DNA from 2 places in the Exiguobacterium sp. UBA5002 genome. Region 2 is predicted to be linked to the other one. Evidence: riboswitches for the same ligand, from Rfam matches in the RefSeq annotation. Region 2 holds a riboswitch; the other holds the start of a gene.
What was found. Region 2 has a riboswitch for S-adenosylmethionine ahead of metK (methionine adenosyltransferase). Riboswitches for the same ligand answer to the same signal wherever they lie in the genome.
Positions count from the first base shown of each region.

Region 1 (14,890 bases), on a different contig from region 2:
CCGTCGTACGTGATGTTTCGTTCGCGATCTTCTGATAGGAAACAGGAGTGGCACCAGATGGGACATATCCTGTTTTTCCTGCGTAGTTCAGGCGATACCACGTTTTGCCGTATGGATCGGTAATCCGTTGTGTCGTATAATACACATCTTTACTTTGCAGGGTGCCAATTGTCGTTGCTGTCGTGCGTGCCGCATTTTTAATCGCCGTATTCGTAGAGACGATATAGCGTTGTCCAGAGATCGTTTGCTTTTTCTCATACAACACTAAATATTTTGAAGCGACATATCCCGTTTTTCCGCCATATGTTACTTTTTTGTAGCTTCCGGCATCATATGCGGATGAAACGACCGTTCCGGTCTTGATCGTCAACAAGCGTTTCCGTGAAGATGTCGTCTTATCATACAGATCCGTATCTGCCGATAGACGATAAGCCGTTACTTTCGTTGTTGCTGCGTTCACTATCGGTAGAGATGATAGAATGATGCTAAACACGATAAGAAGACTCGCGAACACCTTCAAAGGTTTCGAGATGGATGTCGTATTCAAAGTATCTTTCCTCCTAGTAGATATTCGTCCAAGCGGACGGAATCGGCTTCGAGGATGTCTGGTCTAAGGTGTACGTACTTATGCCTATTCCTACTATCGACCATATCGGATTTTTATGAAGAAAATATTGGTTTTTTTTGAAAAAAGGGATTTAGTTTTTTGAAAAACCCTCCTGTTTGTTTAAACAAGAGGGAATAGGATCAGATAGTGAGACGTGCGAGGATTTCTGTTAAATTCGTCGTCGGGCGTTCACAAGTAAAATCATGACAGAGATACGCCGTTGGCTCTTCTGGTTCTGGATAATCCGCGAGCAAAGAGACGTGCGGCAAAAGGTCACGCTTCGTACCAATTAACAACGCAACTTCCGGTAAGTGTAACTGTTGCAGTTGCTCGATTTCGACCGGGATGTCTACGTCTTCTGGAATCAAGATAATCAATTCCTTCGGTTCCATCTGCCGGTAGGTGAAGGTACTGACAAGGGAGGCAAATCCGGTCGGTTGTTGCTCGACTTCTTCGATTAAAGCTGTGAGCGCCCGTTCGGCACTTTCCTGATAAACGAGACGCCCGGTCAGACGACTAAGCGTGAAGAAAGCGTTTAAGGCAATACTATTTCCAGCAGGTGTGACGCCATCATACAGATCGAGTGGGCGAACGAGTAGCTCATCGGAGCGTGACGAAGTCAGATAAAAATAACCATCTGCTATTTGAAACTGGTCCTGCAGCACATCTGCGAATGCTAAAGCTTCCTTTAGATGAAGCGCCCGTCGTGTTGATTGGAATAGTTCAAGATGTGCATCGATCAAATATGCATAGTCATCGAGGAATCCGTATCCGGTTGCTTGTCCGTCTCGGTAATGAACAGCAAGTTTATTCTCTGTGCGGACGAATTGCTCGAGTGATGTCATCGCACGCGTGGCGACACGTGTATAATGCGGTTCACCAAAGACACGACCGGCTTTAGCGAACGTCGAGATCATCATCGCGTTCCACGATGTCAGGCGCTTATCATCACAAAATGGTCGCGGGCGTTCACTTCGCGCACGAAGAAGAATTTGTCGCTCGCGTTCGAGTTGCGCCGCTGTCTCAGCAGGTGACAAGTGCATTTCACGTGCGAACATCTCGAGTGTTTGTCCTGTCCGGTAAAAGACGTTCCTTCCTTCGAAGTTCCCGGACTGGGAGGCATGGTAAAAGCGCGGGAACAGCGCGTCTGGTCCGAGTAAGTCGGTCAGTTCAGAAGCCGTGAACGTATAATAATGTCCTTCGCCTCCTTCACTATCCGCATCCAGTGCGGCGTAGAAGGTGCCGTCCGGTGCAGACAACTCACGCTCTACGAATGTCAGTACTTCTTCCGCGTAGCGCCGGAAGCGAATTTGTCCGGTCACTTGGTACGTCTCGATGCATAAGGTCGCGAACCAAGCATTGTCGTACAGCATCTTCTCGAAATGAGGAATCTGCCACTCGGCATCGACCGTATAGCGGAACAAACCGTAGCCGACTTGATCGGTCATCCCACCGTCACGCATCGCGATCAATGATCGCATGACCATATGGAGCGCCGTCTCGTCTTCCGCGTATTGATAATAATCAAGCAAGAAACGAAGCAGGGCTGGCGACGGAAACTTCGGTGCCTCTCCGAATCCACCGTGTTGACGGTCAAATTGGCGCATCGCTTGATCAAAGGTCTCGTGAATGATTGATTCATCCCAAGTACTGGTTGATGAAGCAGGTCGTAACACGTCGCGAAGTGTCTGGGACATGTTCTGACCGACTTGTGCGATTTTTTCTGGTGAACGGCGGAATTGCTCGCTGAGCTGAAGCGTCACCTGACGAAAACTCGGACGGTTGAACTGAGGCGTCTTCGGAAAATACGTGCCGATGTAAAACGGTTGCTGATCCGCTGTCATGAAGACGCTCAGTGGCCAGCCGCCTTGTCCGTTCATGACTTGAGCCGCCGTCATATACAAGTGGTCAATGTCAGGACGTTCTTCCCGGTCGACCTTGATTGCGATGTAGCGTTCGTTCAAGAGTCGTGCCGTTTCTTCATCCTCGAAGCTCTCATGAGACAGCACATGGCACCAATGGCACGTCGAGTAACCAATCGATAAAAAGATCGGCTTGCCGCTTTCCCGAGCGGCAGTGAAGGCGTCTTCGCCCCACGGGTACCAATCGACAGGCTGATGAGCATGTTGCAAGAGGTAGGGACTCGTTTCATGGATAAGTCGATTCGACATGATGGATTTCCCTCGTTTCTTCTATAATAAAGAGTCCTCTTCACGATACTCGGCTTTTACGGCAGGTGCAACTCCAATTCTGAGACAGGAGAAAACGATTTTTCAAAAGAAAGATTGACTTTATAAAAGAAAGTGTGATAGATTTATATAAGTCATGAATCGGGGATGATCACTCATGTGAGAATCTTCAATCCATATCATACAATTAAATCGACAGGTCAGGATTTTTAGACCGCTACTGACAAATGAGTCAGACATAAGTCATCGCTTTTATTTTGTCCTTCTTCATACTACGAGGAGAAGTTGACCCAGCAAGATAAACCTTCCAATCGATACTTTTCCGCTCATTCCCGAGCTATTTCTAAAAATCCCAGTATCATGCGTCCGTTGCAGACGCATCACGATTCTTGCTAAAATGCTTGATTCAGCTGGCGCGGCCAAGGAGCCGTAACAACGAAAGAGAGGTAGGGCTTTCGTCGTTTCAGGTGTTTTGATCACCTGTAATCCTCGATTCTCATGACAACCAAAACAACGACACGCTGATGAGGCGTTTTTTTTGTGCCTTTTTTCGGGTAAGGCTGAAAGAAGGGGGTGACGACATGCCATGGAATGAGAACGACTATCCGGAGTCATTCAAGAACTTTGATCCGCCACTTCGAAAGAAAGCAATCGAGATCGCGAATGCGTTATTAAAAGACGGGTATGAAGAGGGACGTGCCATTCCGATCGCGACATCGCAAGCTGAAAAATGGTACGAAAGTCACAAAGACGAACAATAAAAAGTTGTAAGCGATACCATTTCTTTCATTTACGAAGGATGGTATCTTTTTTACAAAAAATATACACTGTTGAGAATATAATCTGATATTATTAAGAAGTGTCAGAAAATTCAATAGGGGGTCTCATCATGAAATACGGCAGTACGTTTGGAAAGTGGGCATTGGCCGGAGTGTTAACAGCAGGAATCCTTCCACAAGCGGGTCTTGTCGGGGCAGAAGGCGAAGGCGTCATCTTGTCTGAATACATAGAAGGAACAAGCAATAACAAGGCAATCGAGCTATACAATGGGTCGGGGCAAATCATTGATTTAGCAGACTATACACTCGTTCAGTATACGAATGGTGGACCGTCAGAAGCGAAAATCACACTATCGGGGAAAGTGGATCCAGGGAAGACGTTCGTCATCGCGAACTCGAGTGCGAATGCAGATATCAAAGCAAAAGCACAATTGACGACGGGATCATTGAACTTCAACGGGAATGATCCGATCGCATTGAAAAAGGGTGATGTCGTTCTTGATATCATCGGACCACTCGGTTCATCGACGGATTTCGCAAAAGATACGACACTTGTCCGGAAATCTAGCGTCGCGTCTGGCGCTAAAACGTACGAACCATCACAGTGGACGAGCTTCCCGGTTGATACACTGACGAATCTCGGCAGTCATCAGACAGAAGTGGGCGACGTTCTCGCAGCACCTACAGCTTCTCCGGTCGGTGAAGTTGAACGTGGAGATCGAGTGACATTATCAGGTGAAGGAACGATTCATTATACGGTCGATGGCACGACACCAACTGTCGACAGTCCGGTGTATACGTCACCGATCACGATCAACGATGAAGTGACGATTCAAGCAGTTGCCGTCAAGGACGGTAAAACGTCAGCGGTTTCGACATTCAAGTATTATATCGCACCACCGATCACGAAAATCAGCAACATCCAAGGCGTTGCGCATACGTCGCCTTACGCAGATCAACTCGTCCGGACGACAGGTGTCGTCACGTACGTCGTCGATGCGAACAACTTCTACATGCAGGATCCAAATCCGGATAACGACAGCCGGACATCAGAAGGGATTCTCGTCTATGCGAAAAACCATGGTGCTGCTGTTGGACAAAAAGTCGCGACGACAGGATATGTCAAAGAGTGGTTGCTTGGCGGCTACAGCGATAAGTTCGATACTGACTTAGCAGTCACGGAAATCAGTACGGTCAATCTTGTGAAGGGTGCACTCAACGAAGGGTTACCAGCGAGTATCGTTCTCGGTGATGAAGGGGTTTTGATTCCGACACAAGTCGTTGATAACGACTCTTTTTCTCAGTTTGACCCAGAAGAAGACGCGATTGATTTGTATGAAAGCTTAGAAGGCATGCGTGTCGCTTTACCGAATGCAATCGTCACAGGTCCGCAAGCAAACCGGACGATTCCAGTTCGGACGCAGACGGCGAATAAGGTCTATACGAAACGCGGAACTCCAATCCTGACGAAGGACAACGTCAACCCGGAACGTCTCTTCGTTGAGATGGGTAGCTCGTCGTTCCGTGCAAAAGCTGGTGATACGTTCGACGGAACGATCGAAGGGGTCATGAGCTACAACTATTCGGCGTATAAAGTACTTTCAAAAGCAGCGGACCTTCCGAAACTCGTTGCGCGTGAAGCGGATCGTCAGCCGACGAACATCGAAACAGGTGAATCACGCCTGACTGTCGCTTCGTACAACGTCGAGAACTTCGCTTCAACAGCAGACGCTGGAAAAGTCGATCGTGTCTCAGAAGGTATCGCAACATTCTTGAAAACGCCGGACATTGTCGGTTTGACAGAGATGCAGGATAACGATGGTGCGACGGATAGCGGCACGGTCGATGCTTCGAAATCATTTGAGACATTGATCGCCGCGATCGAAGCGAAAACGGGTGTCCGCTATGCCTATACGGACATCGCACCAGAAGACAAGAAGGATGGTGGACAGCCGGGCGGAAACATCCGTGTCGGATTCCTCTACAATCCAGCACGTGTATCGCTCGCACCAGGTGAAAAAGGTGGCGCGACGGAAGCCGTTACGGTGGAAGAAGGTAAGTTAACGAAAAACCCGGGTCGTATCCAACCGACGGATCCGAACTTCGCGAGTTCACGGAAACCGCTCGTCGCAGAATTCCTTTTCAACGGTGATTCGTACCATGTCATCGTCAACCACTTCAACTCAAAAGGTGGCGACGGCGCTGACTTTGGTAAAAACCAACCGGTCGTGCGTAAAAGTGAAGTCCAGCGTCATGCGATTGCGAACATCGTTCAGGACTTCGTCTCTGAATTGAAGACGGAAGTCAAAGACTCGAATGTCGTCGTTCTCGGTGACTTGAACGACTTCCAGTTCTCGAAAACACTTGATATCTTAAAAGGTGATAACTTGTGGAACACAGTCGACGATCTTCCAGAATCAGAGCGGTACTCGTATGTCTATAACGGAAACGCTCAAGTGCTCGACCATATCTTGATCTCGAATAACTTGAAGTCGTATACGTCGTCTGATATTGTCAATATCAACTCAGAGTATATGGAAGCAGATGGTAGCGCGAGTGACCATGATCCAGCGATTATCTCGATTCAAGGTGCAGAGACGGTCGTACCGGTCAAAGGAAAAGCAGAAGTCGGAAACTGGCGTGCTGTTCAAAAAGGAAAACATATCTTCATCGAACGTCAAGGCAGTTCGAAGTGGGAGAAGGTTGGAGAAACACATGCTGATCAGCAAGGAAATCTTCTCGCTCTTCGTGTATCACAAGACAACCCAGCTATCCAAGTGAAAACGAAAAAAGGTAAAACGCTGTGGCTTGAATTAGCGAACGGCTATAAATTACAAGAAACGAAAAACTATCAATAATATGACAACGGACCTTTTTGACGAAGAAGGTCCGTTGTTTTTTTGAAAGCGGACTTAGCGGTCCGCTTTTTTGCGTGCTGGAATTAAAAGCGAAAGAAGTGAGAGCGTGCTGATGGAAAGCGTAGAAATTAAAGCAATCGGTAGAGGGATGACACGGAACATATAAGTGAAGTGGATCAAGATTAAAAAAAGGATGATAGCAAGACCAGGAATGAATTGTTTGCAAAGCAACATACCAGAACCAGGAACGAGTAACTCAAAACCGAGTCGTTGATTCAATCGTACATCTTCGTGTGCATTCGCTAAACTGAATGAAACCGTCAACACGACGAGAATCATCCATCCAGAAAATAAATATTGCTGAATCGGTAAAAAGGCGATGGACTCATAAATGAAATACAGTAAAACCATAGGTCAACTCCTTCATTTCATTATGTTATTTGGAAAAGCATTGAAAGTTTGGCTTACGAATTCTAATGATACCGAGTAAGAATTCCGAGAGCAATCAAAAATCTCGAATGATGAAATAAAAGAATGTTCACACATTTTAAGAAAAGGGAAAGATGGTTTAGTATATGTACTAAATACTTTTAAGAATCCTCTTAACGAAAGCATTTTAATAATATGAGAACGTTCTCATAAAACGTGTCTAATTTGTGAACGGAAAATGTGATTTAGACAATTAAGAGCCAATGACTGTTCGAAAGAATCATTTTCTTTTAAAATAAAGGTAATGATTAAAGGAGGCGAAACGAAGATATGAAAAAATGGTTGATCGTCGGAGTAGCAGCAGTAGCTTTTTTCGGCTACGAGAACATTCCAATGGAACAGGCAGAAGCCGATTATCCGAAAAGTGGCGGCAAGCTGATTGATCGATATAGCAGTGAATATCCAGGTTACGACTGGGAAGTCAGGCGGACGTCCAGCGAAGAATTCGTATCGTTGACGAAGGACGGTAAGGAATACGGAAAGTACCGATTTAAAAATGGTATAACAACGCAAGGGGCAGTCTTGAACAAAGATACGGAATCATCGCTGAAGAAAAAAGGATGGACCGCAGTGAAGTCCTACCGTAAAGGCAACACGAACTACATGTTGAACCTGGATCATGCAGCCGTCTATGAGAAGAAGGGGAATTACGTCACCTATTTCTTCGACCAACATGATGGGAATAAGGTGAAAGCGACACTGTCGATTCCGAAAGACGTCGAAGCGAAGAAAAAGGGTTTCTATGGTACGGCTTCGAATGCGTTACGAACGACGGATGAGAAGCTGATGCTACGATTGATGAACTGGGAACGGGCTGACTACAAGTTAAATCCGTTGGCTCCGTATACGGCACTGAAGCCAGTGACACGCGGTCATAGCGAAAATATGGCGAAGAATAATTTCTTCGCACATACGGATCCGCAAGGGCGTGATCCGTTCGACCGGATGAAGCGTGAAGGAATCAGGTTCAGCTATGCTGGTGAAAATCTATCAATGGGCTATCCGAATGTCTTTGCATCACATTGGGGCTTAATGAATTCAAAAGGGCACCGAGAAAATATTTTGAAAAAAGAGTACAAACAAGCTGACATCGGTGTGGCTTTCCGGAGTAACGCGCCATACTTCACGATTAATTTCCGAACACCTTAAAATAGAAAAATGGAGGACGATATTTCACGATGTCGTCCTCTTTTTCATGAAGCGGTGTGTTTTACACTAAAGGCAGGAGGTGGGGATGTTGGAAATCCGTCGATTGAATCCAGAAGATGCAGTACTCTATAAAGCGTTGCGATTAGAAGCCTTACGAAACCATCCTGAGGCATTTGGCTCTGATTATGAATCAGAAAAAGATCGATCCGTCGAACGGTACGCAACTCGTCTTGAAAGCGAACAGTCGATGACGTTTGGTGCGTTTCATGAAAATGAACTCGTCGGTGTCGTCACTATCGTCTGCTCCGAGCCGTTCAAGATGCGACATCGAGCGAATGTATTTGCGATGTACGTCACGCCACGCGCCCGAAAACAACAGGTCGGACGACGCCTTGTAGAAGAGGCATTACGTACATTAAAGCAGCATCCTGTAATTGAGCAAGTCCATCTCTCGGTCGTCCGGACGAACGAAGCTGCTAAAGCGTTGTATCGGTCGCTTGGTTTTGAATCATACGCGATTGAACCACGGGCGCTGAAAATCGATGATACCTATCATGATGAAGAACTGATGTGGTATCGGTTCTAACACCAAACGACCGGAATTCAAAGAGATGATCTCTCCTTGAATTCCGGTCGTTTTTTACATCAGTTTGCCCATTCAGGCTTGCTGAAGCCTTTGAATGATTTTTCGATAACTTCATTGAAGGCGTCCGATTCGACGGCTGCTTTTAAGTCTTTTGCGACTTGTTTGTCCGCATCTTTCGTTTGGACAGCGACGAGGTTCCGGTATTGTTCGTCCATCGTCTCAAGTGCTAACGCATCAAGTAAGTCGAATTTCGCAGCAAGTGCGAAGTTCCCTGGAACGGCTGAGATATCGACACTTTCGACAGCGCGTGGCAGTTGAGCCGCTTCGAGTGGTTTGATGACGAGTTTCTTCGGATTCTTGACGATATCTTTTTCTGAAACGGTCAGAGGATTAGCATCCGGCTTGAGTTCAATCCACCCTTGTTCCGCAAGCAAGTTCAGTGCCCGTGCTTGGTTCGTCGGATCATTCGGCGTCGCGACTTCAGCACCTGTCTTGACGTCGTCAAGTGTCTTCGCTGTCTTGCTGTATAGTCCCATCGGTGCTGTCGGAACCGTGATCAGTCCTTTTAAGTCGAGATTCTTTTCTTTAGAAAACGTCTTGAGATAGATCGAATGTTGGAACAAGTTGGCGTCGATATTGCCGCTACCGAGGGCGATGTTCGGTTGAATGTAATCGCTGAACTCGACGATTTCGACTTTGTAGCCTTTCTTTTCGAGTTGTGGCTGGATCGCTTGTTTGACCATGTCGCTATACGGACCGCTCGTCGCCCCGATCTTGATCGTCTTGTCTTTTTCATCAGCGCTGCTGTCTCCACATCCTGCGAGGACTCCTGCACCGAGTAAGGCTGTTGCTAAAAAGGCATATCGTTTTTTCATGATTGCACTCTCCCTTTGCATGTATGATTAGCGTTTATCTGTTTTTCGCGCCAGTTGATTGCCAAGTGCTTGAATACTTTGAACGATGACGATGAGCACGACGATCGTCACGATCATGATGAGATTATCGTAGCGATAGTAACCGAAACGGATCGCGAGGTCACCGACACCACCGCCGCCGACGATACCAGCCATCGCTGAGAAGCCGATCAAGCTGATCGTTGTTAATGTGATGCCCTGAATGATGCCAGGGAGTGCTTCTGGTAAAAGGATACTGACGATGATCCGTAATGGTTTCGCACCGCACGCTTCCGCTGCTTCGATCAAACCAGGTGGAATCTCACGCAGTGATGTTTCGACGAGTCGTGCGAGAAACGGAATCGCTGCGACACTGAGGCTGACGGATGCTGCCGTCGGACCGATTGTATTGTCGAGTAAGAACTTCGTTAACGGAATGAGGGCAACCAGCAAGATGATGAACGGTAGCGACCGGACGATGTTGACGACGAAGTCAAGGACACGTCGGACGGCAAGGTTTTGAAAAAATAATCCCCGGTCTGTGACGAACAAGAGAATCCCGAGCGGAATCCCGACGACCAATGCAAAGGCAAGTGAAATTCCGACCATCCACGCCGTCTCGCCGAGTGCCTTCAAGAGCTCAGGTAACATCGTTTGAATACGATCAAGCCACATCCTGAATCACCTCGAGTGCATGAAGTTCCGTCGCGAGCCAGTCGAGGGCAGGGGCGATTTGATCAGATGATCCCGTCAAGCTGACAATCAGGACACCGAAGGCGACGTCTTGAATGTAGTCGACCTTGCCGTGCAAGATGCTGACTGAGATATCGTAACGGCGGATCGCTTCTGATAACGTACTCTCACCGGTCTTTTCGCCCGTGAACTGCAAGCGGATGATCTTGCCTGGGGTTGCCTGTAAGATGCGTTCCGGCAATTCGATTTGTAGTGCCGTATCGACGTAATGTTGCGTCACTGGATGCTTGGCTTGACTAAACAAGTCATAGGTTGAGGCGACTTCAACGACTTCACCTTGCGACATGACCGCGACGCGATGGCAAATCTGTTTGACGACATCAATCTCATGCGTGATGAGGACGATCGTCAGTCCGAGACGTTCATTCAAATCCTTCAGCAGTTCAAGGATCTGTAGTGTCGTAACGGGGTCAAGAGCTGATGTCGCTTCATCACATAACAAGACGGTCGGATCGTTCGCGAGTGCCCGGGCAATCCCGACGCGCTGTTTCTGCCCCCCGCTTAATTGGCTCGGGAAGTTCGTCTCGAATCCTTCGAGTCCGACGAGCGAGACGAGTTCGCGAATTCGCTCCGGGAAATCTGCTCGTTTAACGCCAGCGGCCTTGAGCGCAAAAGCGATGTTATCCGCGACGTTGCGCGACTGAATCAATTGGAAATGCTGAAAGATCATTCCTGTCCGCAAGCGAAGTTGACGCAAATCTGCTTTTGACATCCCGCCGAGCGAGACACCGTCGACCTTGACGGTTCCTTGTGTCGGATGCTCAAGCCCATTGATTAGGCGAAGCAACGTACTTTTACCGGCACCGGACTCACCGATGATTCCGAAGATTTCTCCTTTTTGGATCGTCAAATCGACATCCCGTAATGCAAAAATCGGGGTCCGGTCTCGAACGAACCGTTTTGTAATGTGTTTGAATTCAATCATCCGCTCATCTCCTCATACAAAAAAAGTCGCTTTTTCCTAGTAGCAGAGCAACCAGAAAAAAGCGACGAAAGTGTAAGATTTCGTAACTTATCTCTCAGAATGAAAATCATTCTGTAGGATGTGGCACCGTTCCTTACAGGTGGTTGCCGGACGTCGTTGGGCCTAATCCCTCGGTCGCTCTCGATAAGTAGTTATGCTGTTGGGATTTACTTTAACGGAAATGATTCCCATCTGTCAAATGTTTTTTCAGAATTATTCCGCAACAGGTGTCCGGAACAGGTTGAGCGTTCCGATTCGATCGACGGCTTCTTCTAGACGTTCGACGTCAGCAATCAAGCTGATCCGGACGTAGCCTTCACCGTATTCGCCGAAGAAGGATCCAGGGGTTACAGCGACGTGTGCTTCGTCAAGCAGGTGATCGGTGAAGCTTTGGGACGTGTAACCTTCAGGAACAGGAAGCCAGACGAAGAAGGAACCGCCCGGACGTGGTCCACTCCAGCCAATCGCATCGAGTTTCGCGAACAACGCATCGCGTCGTGTTTCGTACAAGCGACTTAACTCGCGGACACATGTCTGGTCACTCGTCAGAGCGACGGTCGCAGCATGTTGAATCGGTGTGAAGGCACTGACGTAGAGATGTTCTTGGTACGTCTCGATGCTTGAGATGACAGACGGATTACCGATCGCAAAGGCGATCCGGAAGCCGGACATGTTGAAGCGTTTCGAGAGTGAGAACAATTCGATCCCGACGTCTTTTGCACCTTCCGTCTGCAGGAAGCTCCGTGTCGGACCATCGAAACTGATTCCGCCGTATGCTAAGTCATGGACGACACAGATATCATGGGCATCGGCGAAAGCGACTGTCTGTTCGAAGGCTTCTGCCGTCGCAGTCGCACCCGTCGGATTACTCGGGTAGTTGAGGAACAACATCCGGGCACGCTCGACGTCCGTCGTATCAAGTAAGTCGTAATCGGGTAAGAAGCCGTTTTTCTCGAGCAACGGAAGTGTAATCGGGTAAGCACCAGCGAGTGCGGCACCAGACAGGTAATCCGGGTATCCTGGATCCGGAACGATGACTCCTTCTCCAGGGTTGACGATTGTCTGCGGTAAAGCGACGATTCCGGCTTTACTGCCGAGCAGAATCGCGACTTCCGTTGCTGGATCGATCGTGACACCGAACTCAGTCGCGTAAAAGCTTGCGACGGCTTGTTTTAGAAAATCATGTCCACGAAACGGTGGATATTGAAGGTTCGTTGGCTCGTCGATGGCTTGTTTTAAGGCATCGAGGATATGTACAGGCGTCGTCTGGTCGGGTGTTCCTTGACCAAGTGTGATGACATCGTGTCCGGCAGCTTTTACAGCACCGATTCGGTTTGCGAGCTCAGCGAAGACGGGAGCAGGAAGCCGATCAATGGCGATGGATGGAGCGAAATGTTTCATGGATGAATGCCTCCTTCGTGGTATTGTCGTCAAGGATAACGAATATTCAGTCAAAAGAAAAGAACTTTTTCGAAATTCAAAAAAATTGTCGGATAAACAGGTACAGATAAGTGGAGCGGGAATAAAGAGTAGGGAGAGGAGTGGGAAGATGAAGCGAGCTAACTGGAAAGAGGCAGTCGTCTATCAAGTCTACTGGCGTAGCTTTAAGGATTCGAACGGGGATGGGATCGGTGATTTGCGAGGTGTCATCGACAAGCTCGATTACATCGCTTCACTTGGTGTCGATGTCGTTTGGTTGAATCCGTGTTACCGTTCGCCGGACGTCGATAACGGCTATGATATTGCCGATTATTACGAGATCATGGAAAAAGCGGGAACGATGGGAGATCTCCAGGAGTTGATCACGGCCGCTCATGCCCGTGGATTGAAGGTCATTCTCGATTTAGTCGTGAACCATACGAGTGACCAGCATGACTGGTTCCGTCAGTCGCGGGAGCGGATCAACGATAAGGATGACTGGTATATCTGGCAGGATGGCACGAAAGAGACGCCTCCGAACAACTGGCGCTCGTACTTTGCGCCAAGCCCATGGACGTGGAGTGAAGAACGCGGGCAGTATTATTTTCATTCCTTCGCCAAAGAACAGCCCGACTTAAACTGGGAGCACCCAGCTGTGAGGCAAGCGATCTACGATATGATGAACTGGTGGATCGATCAAGGGATCGACGGATTCCGGATGGATGTCATCAACTTGATCAAAAAACGGTCGTTTGAAGATGTCGCCAATCCGTTTGATCTCTCGTACCTTGGAAATCAGCCCGGCGTGCATGACTTCTTGCAGGAGATGCATGCGAATGTTCTTGCTGGTAAAGACTTGTTTACAGTTGGTGAGATTCCGTTCGTCGGTCCAGAAGACGGGCTGTTATATGTCAGTGAGGACCGAGAAGAACTCCGGACGCTATTTCACTTCGAAATCGCGGATGACATGGAGGTGATGGATCTCTTACGATTCAAGGAGATTCAAAAACGCTGGTACGACGTTTTATACCCATTAGGTGTCAATTCACAGTTCCTCAACAACCATGATCATACACGACAAGTGACGCGCTTCGGCAGTGAACGATACCGCGTTGAAAGTGCGAAACTACTTGGTTTGATGTTGCATACGTTACCGGGCATTCCATACGTGTATCAAGGAGAAGAGATCGGAATGACGGGGATTCGATTCTCGGATCCGTCGCTCTATCAGGACGTCGCCTTTCGAAATCGATACGCGGAGCGCGTCGCTGGCGGAGAGGACCCAGAGGTCGTGCTCTCATCGATGCAGTTACTCGCGCGCGATAACTCCCGCACACCGATGCAGTGGGACGGTACGCACGCGGCAGGCTTTACGAGTGGGAAACCGTGGTTAGCGGTCAATCCGAATTACACGGACATCAATGTCGCGCAAGCAGAAGCCGATCCATCATCCGTCCTTGCCTTTTACCGAGCATTGATTCAGATGCGAAAGGATCATCCAATCATGGTCTATGGTACGTATCGCGACTTAGCTCTTCATGATCCGTATCTCTACATCTATGAGCGGGAACTAGAGGGAGAAGTGTGGCGGATCGTTCTCAACGTGCATGACGAACCGATGCAAACTGCCTTCGTTTTATCGCAAGATAAGTTGCTTGTGTCGAACTATCCAGATGTCTCGGATGAACTACGTCCTTATGAAGCACGTGTATATCGATATGCTGTTACAGAACAGAATTGAACTACTGGACGAAAAAACATCCGCGACGTGTCAGGAACGCGTACGGATGTTTTTTCGTGTGTTATTTGAAAGGTGACGATTTTTTCGTCTGTAAGACGTGCGTGAATCGATCGACGGCTTGTCGCATCTCGTAACTTGGTCCAAGGATGAGTGGACCATGTCCGACGGCAAGAATATCTGGAGACAGTTCCGTTAGTTGATCAGCCGAGCGAAGGGCGACGTCCGGATCCCATGTTGCGAGGGCGGGAAACGGGAATTGCCAGCGGACGTCACCGGAGACAGCGAGTCCTCCTTGCGTCTGAAAAGCATCGCCAGCGATCAACGTCCGGCTTCCTTCATGCCAAAGCGAGATCGAACCAGGTGTATGACCGGGTGAGGCGATGACACTGAGACTTCCGACTTGTTGACCACTCTCGAGTAATCGATCCGGTCGCGTTTTGATGTTTTTCGGAATGCCCCCTTT
Region 1 covers NZ_DGYQ01000035.1:3,725-18,614, reverse strand. Annotated here, with positions in the region: gene B4C70_RS10910 (SH3 domain-containing protein) at 1-547, opposite strand, end outside; gene B4C70_RS10905 (thioredoxin domain-containing protein) at 748-2,778, opposite strand; gene B4C70_RS10900 (hypothetical protein) at 3,378-3,557, shown strand; gene B4C70_RS10895 (FN3 associated domain-containing protein) at 3,686-6,433, shown strand; gene B4C70_RS10890 (hypothetical protein) at 6,488-6,844, opposite strand; gene B4C70_RS10885 (CAP domain-containing protein) at 7,193-8,071, shown strand; gene B4C70_RS10880 (GNAT family N-acetyltransferase) at 8,157-8,657, shown strand; gene B4C70_RS10875 (MetQ/NlpA family ABC transporter substrate-binding protein) at 8,717-9,532, opposite strand; gene B4C70_RS10870 (methionine ABC transporter permease) at 9,560-10,225, opposite strand; gene B4C70_RS10865 (methionine ABC transporter ATP-binding protein) at 10,215-11,228, opposite strand; SAM riboswitch class I at 11,313-11,418, opposite strand; gene B4C70_RS10860 (aminotransferase class I/II-fold pyridoxal phosphate-dependent enzyme) at 11,481-12,668, opposite strand; gene B4C70_RS10855 (alpha-glucosidase) at 12,817-14,427, shown strand; gene B4C70_RS10850 (MBL fold metallo-hydrolase) at 14,489-14,890, opposite strand, start outside.
Region 1: it holds a riboswitch for S-adenosylmethionine, as region 2 does, so the genes downstream of both, B4C70_RS10865 (methionine ABC transporter ATP-binding protein) here and metK (methionine adenosyltransferase) in region 2, are expected to answer to the same signal.

Region 2 (7,768 bases):
TTCTTCATTTAGTTACTGTTTAACTTGTCGCCATTTGGACACTGGTTTGTCGGTAAGCTGGAAAATAATCCGAATCAGCATCTGACCCGTATCGTACACATAACTGATCGTATATGGCTGGTTGAAGAATCGATTTTCCTTGATGATACTCAAATAAACGATACCCGGTGTAACGGCATTTACTCTCAAAGAGACTATCCCGTTCTTGATATCCACCCCCGAGATGTTGTTCGACGAGACCGCGTGCTTTCGCCTGAAGAATCGCTTCGTACTCGAGTCGCTGATTCGGGAACATCTTCGCTTCGTCCCGCTTACACCCAATCAAATGACCGTGGGCATATTCTTTTCCAAGCAATACGAAGTATCCACCAACAGGTTCTCCGTCGATTTCCGCAATCAGTAACAATGGCTCACAGAGTGGATTTGCTTCAAATAATTGTTCAAAATAACTGTCCGTAAAATAGTAATGAGCCGAAGCATTCTTTCGGTCCATCGTTTCATGATACAACGCTACAAAGACAGGTAGGTCATCTCGTGTTCCTGTTCTAACGGTTAAAGGAGAGGCAAGCGATTTGCGAATCATACTTCTCGTCTTCTTATGAAATGTCTGCATGATATCCTCTATTGAAGGGCGTAAATCGATACTCGTCGTATGACGGATGAAGGAGACTTTCGTCCAATCCCGCATGAAGCGTTCATTACCCGTCAATGGATTAAAGCGAATCATTTCCGAGACGATCTCTTCTCGATCTGCCCATCTTTCAAACAATAAGCGTGCATGCTGCATTTCAGTCGCAGTCAGTTGACCGATGATTTCCGGTCCACCATAGCCATACGGCGTGATGAAATCTGAATAAGGCGTATCAAAAATCCGGCGCTTTAAAAAGGGATAGAACAGTGTTCCTGCATCACCTTCATAACGGAATAGCACCGCTTGCTCAGACGGTCTAGCGTTGAGCGTGACATATTGGTGACTGTAGAAGATATCAAGAGGCTGTTGCTGTACGTGTGTCGTCCAAGTTGCGGCATCTGTGATGAATTGACACCTTTCCATTCGTGCACCTCCAGTCAAAAAGAAGCAACGTTCATATGACCTTTCTTTTTCAAGTTCTTGATTAAAAAGTACCCGTTTCTTTGCCGAAATATTCCATATTATTAAATGTTTATTTTATGATTTTGGAACTAATGACGTAACAAAAGACAGCGGTCATAATGTCCGCTGTCTTACAGATGATGTTCATGATGTGATTTTTGGAATGGCACGAAGGAAGACGACGCCCGCTAACAGAATCAATCCAATCAATGTCAAGAAGACCGCTGACATACCGGATACATCGTAGATCAACCCTCCAACGGTCGGACTGATCATTCGCCCCGCTGAAGCAGCAATATTGACGTACCCTTGGAATTCTCCTTCTTTTCCGATTGGCGCGAGTCTCGCTGCCATGGCAGGAACCGCTGGCCAGATGAACATTTCACCAATCGTCAGGATGATCATCGCGACGAGGAACATCTTGAATCCTCCTGCGAACGGAACGATCAGATAAGACAAGAGGAAGATTCCTGTACCGGTCATCAATTGTCGCTTTAAGTCATCTCCAAACCAACGAAGAATTGGTGTTAGTAAAGGTTGTGCGAACACGATGAGTGCTCCGTTAATCGTCCAAAGAATCGAGTATTCGGAAATCGTGACACCAAGCGATTTCGTGTGTACAGCAAAGGTTCCTTGCCACTGTACATAAACGAACCAAAGTAAGGCATAACCAATCGAGACGAGCAACATCGTCCGTGCCGCACCGCGTGCAAGGGGTGTGCGTGTCGTTTCGATCTCGTCATGGGTCGCATGCATCCGAGCCGGTGCCTGAATCCAGGACAAACCGACGAACAAAATGATGGCAAAAGCGATGTAGAGGACAAGATTGGCGATGAAGATGTACTGAATCGAAAAGGCAGCGATTTGACCGCTGACAGCTGTCCCGAGCGCTACACCAACGTTTTGTGCGACATAGATCGCATTAAAGGCACGACGCCCGCCTTCAGGCCAAATGACACCCGTCATCGCGTAGATCGTCGGAAAAACCATCCCACCGACGAATCCAATCAATCCAAGCATCGCGACGTATCCGAGGTACGTCTGATGAAACAGCAACAAGCCGACAGAAGACAGGACAAGTCCGATGACACTGATGACAAGCGTCTTCTTGCCACCGAGACGGTCAAACGCTTTTCCACCTAAGTAGTTTCCGACGATTGCTAAGGCCGAGTTGACGAACAACGCCATCCCTGCTTTTGTCATCGACTCTCCTAAATATTCATGAATATATAATGTATTAAACGGCCATAAAAAAGAGGATCCCGTCGTATTGATGGCCATCGCAAGGACGAGGATCCAGACCGCTTTTGGTAATTTTGGCATACCTGTGGTCCTCCTATTTCATTCTCAACCTTGCCACTTTACGCAATCCGTCCCCTAGCTGTCAAGCCACTTCGCTTTTCGTCAACGAATCAAAAAATGATATAATGCAGAAAGAATCTTGCACATACTGAACCATTACTAGAAAAACAGACCATAGGAACAGGAGTCTATGCCATGTCACTTGCCCGTGTACTACCTTATACGAAACAATTACTCGAGTCCGTTATCGAACCCGGAGACTGCGTCGTCGATATGACTGCCGGAAATGGACATGATACACAGTTTTTAGCAGAACGCGTCGGTCCAGAAGGAAGGGTTCTTGCGTTCGACGTCCAGGCACAAGCCATTGAGGAATCGACGCGACGTCTCGACGAAGCCGGAATGTTAGCACGCGTCGACCTTTATCATGAAAGCCATATCCATGTCGGTGCCCGTCTTTCGGACGAACAACGTCCTGTCCGCGCCGGTGTCTTCAATCTCGGATACCTGCCTGGAAGCGACAAATCAATCACGACGACCGGAGAAGAGACGCTTGAAGCACTCGATGCCCTCCTCCCAGTCCTCGCTCCCGGCGGTCTTGTCGTCCTCGTCGTCTATCACGGTCACCTGGAAGGAAAACGTGAACGCGACGCTGTCCTCGATTACGTCACAGCCCTTGATCAGCAAGATTATGCCGTTCTCCAGTACCGTTTCTTGAATCAACAAAATCATCCCCCGTTTATCATCGCGATCGAGAAAAAAGTGCGCTGACAGTAGAAATAAAGAAGTGATGGCTTCCGCTATGGAAACCATCACTTTTTTCATTCTTCGACTAATTTAAAAAACAACAATAATTTTTCCGCAAACCGTGTATTCAACCGTTCAAAGCTGAAATGCGGGAAACCGTGTAGACGTTGTAAGTAAATCTGATCGCCACCCATTTTCCGGCATACTTCAAGCGTCAGTTTGACGTCTGCGAACTGATCGTCTGGTGCATAAAAACAAGCCAAGTTTACACGAGGCAGTTTTTTTCGTTCCTCGTCATGTACGACGATCTCTTCTTCGATTTCCCGGTACTGCGCATACGTCAGTTCACCGATGCGAACGGTATCTTCCGTACTTTGACCAAACGGCAACGTACCGAGTGGCGCATCGGGACGGAAACGATCAAACGCACTCGCGAAGACTTGTTTGACACCTCCGAGTTGTTTCGACGGATGCCAATCAAACAATGGTGAAACGAACGCAAGACTTGCGACTGGTAGTTCATATTCTTGCAACAGACGATTGACGACGAGTGCGCCCATGCTACAGGCGATGATATGAATCGGTAGCTTTCGTTTTCCTGCTTCGCGTAATGCTTCTTTTAACAGTTGACCGTGCTCTTCAAACGAAATGCGACGTGGTGCGTCGACGAGTAGCACTTCATACTCTCTTTCGAGTACTCGAATCAAAGCTTCACTCGGACGGGCACGCAGTTGTAACGGATAGACTAATACGATGATTCCTGTTGGTTGTTCAACCACAAACTCACCTCTTCACTTCATACTTCCTTTTCACGATACCTTATTTCAAACGCAAACGAAACCGTCCCGAGACGGATTTCACGAGGCAACATGGCGAAGACGAACGACTGATTCCGCTTGCCCAAACACTTCTTCCGTCATCTCACTAAGTTCTTCAAAACCAAATGAGGTCAGGAATTGACGCGCTTTATAGTTACGTGCTTCCACGTATACTTCGAGTGGGACGGCTCCTTGTCGTTCGAGTTCACGGATCAATCGTCTTCCGATTCCGTTTTGCTGATATTTCGGTAAGACGTACAGACGAACGATCTCCCACGTTCCTTCGACATCAACAGCATGAATGAAACCGACGATTTCCTCGTCGATGATTCCGACATAAAAATACTCTCCCCGTGCTTCTTCCGCCGTCCGGATCGCACGAACGACTTCTTCTTGCGGATACGCCTCCTGCACGAAATGCGCTTTCGAACGTTCGGAATAGATTTCTGCATACGTATCCAACCAAGATGTGACGGCAATGTCATGAATATGTCCTGCATCAGCTGGAATAGCTTCGCGTATTTCCATAATCGGAACCCCCCTTTGTATTCATACGAATCGACTCATGTACTTTTACCCTCTTCTAGAAAAAACATTCGTTTCCTGCAAAGTTCCGCGGAAACAAAAAAGTCCGAAAACCCGCGTAGGGTTCTCGGACTTTTTGATTATGCGAAACGTTTTGCTTGTTCTTCAAGAACTGCTGCTTTATCTGTTTGTTCCCATGGAAGCTCAACATCTGTACGACCGAAGTGACCGTATGCAGCTGTTTGACGATAGATCGGACGACGGAGATCAAGCATGTTGATGATTCCAGCCGGACGAAGATCGAAGTTTTCAGCAACCAATTCGACGAGTTGCGCTTCAGGAAGTTTTCCTGTACCGAATGTGTCAACCGCGATTGATACTGGGTGCGCGACACCGATTGCGTACGCGAGTTGAACTTCTGCTTTATCTGCAAGACCTGCAGCAACGAGGTTCTTCGCGACGTAACGTGCTGCGTATGCAGCTGAACGGTCGACTTTTGTTGGATCTTTACCTGAGAATGCTCCACCGCCGTGGCGTGCGTATCCACCATACGTATCAACGATGATCTTACGACCCGTCAATCCAGCATCTCCTTGTGGTCCGCCGATGACGAAACGACCAGTTGGATTGATGAAGAATTTCGTTGCTGCGTCGATGTATTCAGCCGGGATGACCGGTGTGATGACGTGTTCTTTCAAGTCAGCTTGAATTTGCTCAAGCGTAACTTCTTCCGCGTGTTGTGTCGAGATGACGATCGTATCGACACGAACCGGCTCGTTGTTCTCGTTGTATTCGACCGTGACTTGTGTTTTTCCGTCCGGACGAAGGTAGTCGAGTTGACCGTTTTTACGCACTTCTGCCAAACGGCGTGCGAGACGGTGTGAAAGCGAGATTGGAAGTGGCATGAGTTCTGGTGTTTCTTTCGTTGCGTAACCGAACATGAGACCTTGGTCTCCTGCACCGATTGCATCGATTTCTGCATCAGACATGCTACCTTCACGTGCTTCAAGCGCTTGGTCTACACCAAGAGCGATGTCTGCTGATTGCTCATCGATTGATGTCAATACAGCACATGTGTCCGCGTCAAAACCGTATTTCGCGCGTGTATAACCGATCTCACGAATCGTTTCACGAACGACTTTTGGAATGTCGACGTAAGTGGATGTCGTGATCTCACCTGCAACGAGAACGAGACCTGTTGTAACAGAAGTTTCTGCCGCAACACGCGCGTTTGGATCCGCTGCGAGGATTGCATCAAGAATTGAATCCGAAATTTGGTCACAGATTTTATCTGGATGACCTTCAGTGACTGACTCCGACGTGAATAGTCGGCGATTAAGGTTTGTCATGTATGACCCTCCCAAAAAAGAATTTGACGGTGTACTCATTTCCCCTAGTTGAGTGGGACGGTAAAATGAAAAAAACCTTTCCAAGTCCAAAAAATGGTCAGGGAAAGGTTGTGCGTTCTTCCTTTACCCTCTTATCGTTCGAAGTGTTTACTTCGCTTCAGGAGAGCACCTTTTCCCTCATTAATATGTGAATTAATGTAGGACGGTTGCCGGGTTTCTTCGGGCCTTGTTCCCTCCACCTGCTCAGAATAAGAGTATCCGTTACGAATTACATGATATAAAGTTGTAACTACTCTGTCAAGCAAGGTTTCAAATTCTAGTCGAAACTTTTTGAAAGAGATGTTAAACTGTTAATGCTGAAAGCGTTTCCAGATAAATAGAAATCAGCACTAGAAAATGATTGCTCTCTCTTTAGTATGTCACATATAATAAATGTGTCATGCTAAATACAGTGAGCCAAAACCAACGTAGGGGAAAGGTGGGGTCAGGATGCCGATGACGGTCCTGAATATCGAAGAACTACTCAAGAAAGAGCATGTGTTCAAACAACTATCTGTTGCTGAACTTGTCGAACATGCGATTCTAAACGAAGAAGGTGTCCTTGCTGAGAACGGCGCATTATCTGTAGAAACGGGGAAATTTACAGGTCGTTCACCAAAAGATAAGTTCATCGTCCGTGATTCTTCCTGCGAGTCTCACATTGATTGGGGTCATGTCAACCAACCAATGGATGGAGACAAATTTGAACAATTGTTGCAAAAGGTTCTTCGTTACATGAACGAAGCTGATCATCTCTACTACACAGAAGCTGCTGCTGGAGCAGATACGCACTTCACCCTTCCGGTCCGTGTGCTCACACAATATGCTTGGCATAACCTGTTTGCCAAACAACTCTTTTTACGCGAGTATCCTGAAGTGGCTGCCTTCGAACCGTTCACGGTCGTCTACGCGCCACATTTCAAAGCAGATCCTGCCGTTGACGGAACGAACTCCGAGACGTTCATCGCGATGTCGTTCGAACACCGGATCGTCTTGATCGGTGGAACGGAATACGCTGGAGAAATCAAAAAGTCGATCTTTTCCGTCATGAACTACCTCTTGCCACAAGAAAACGTCCTTTCGATGCACTGCTCGGCAAACGTCGGACACGAAGGCGACGTCGCCTTGTTCTTCGGTCTATCTGGTACTGGTAAGACCACCCTTTCAGCCGATGATAGCCGTCAATTGATCGGTGACGATGAGCATGGTTGGTCGCACGATGGTGTCTTCAACATCGAAGGCGGATGTTACGCGAAGACGGTCAATCTATCGCGTGAAAAAGAACCGCAAATCTTTGACGCGATCCGTTTCGGAACCGTCCTTGAGAACGTCGTACTCGACGAAGCCCGTCATCCTGATTACGATGATACATCGTTGACGGAAAATACGCGTGCTGCTTATCCGATCACTGCAATCGATAACATCGCTGTTCCGTCACGCGCTGGTCATCCGAAGACGATTGTCTTCTTGACAGCTGATGCGTACGGCGTCTTGCCTCCGATCAGCAAATTGACGAAAGAACAAGCGATGTATCACTTCCTATCAGGATATACATCAAAACTCGCTGGAACAGAACGCGGTGTCACGGAACCAGAAGCGACCTTCTCGACGTGCTTCGGTTCACCATTCCTTCCACTGATGCCTGAAAAGTATGCGACGATGCTCGGCGAATTGATTGATCGTCATGGTGTTACCGTTTATCTCGTCAACACGGGCTGGACAGGCGGTGCTTACGGAACAGGTAGCCGCATGAAGCTATCTTATACACGGACGATGGTCAACGCTGCCGTTAACGGCACACTTGCAACGATTCCAACAGAAGAACACCCGATCTTTGGACTTCATATGCCGCTCGAAGTTCCTGGTGTTCCAAGTGAGTTACTCAACCCGGTACG
Region 2 covers NZ_DGYQ01000034.1:37,356-45,123, reverse strand. Annotated here, with positions in the region: gene B4C70_RS10570 (peptidoglycan bridge formation glycyltransferase FemA/FemB family protein) at 20-1,054, opposite strand; gene B4C70_RS10565 (MDR family MFS transporter) at 1,238-2,416, opposite strand; gene B4C70_RS10560 (class I SAM-dependent methyltransferase) at 2,570-3,166, shown strand; gene B4C70_RS10555 (serine aminopeptidase domain-containing protein) at 3,217-3,921, opposite strand; gene B4C70_RS10550 (GNAT family N-acetyltransferase) at 4,000-4,488, opposite strand; gene metK (methionine adenosyltransferase) at 4,626-5,834, opposite strand; SAM riboswitch class I at 5,963-6,089, opposite strand; gene pckA (phosphoenolpyruvate carboxykinase (ATP)) at 6,324-7,768, shown strand, end outside.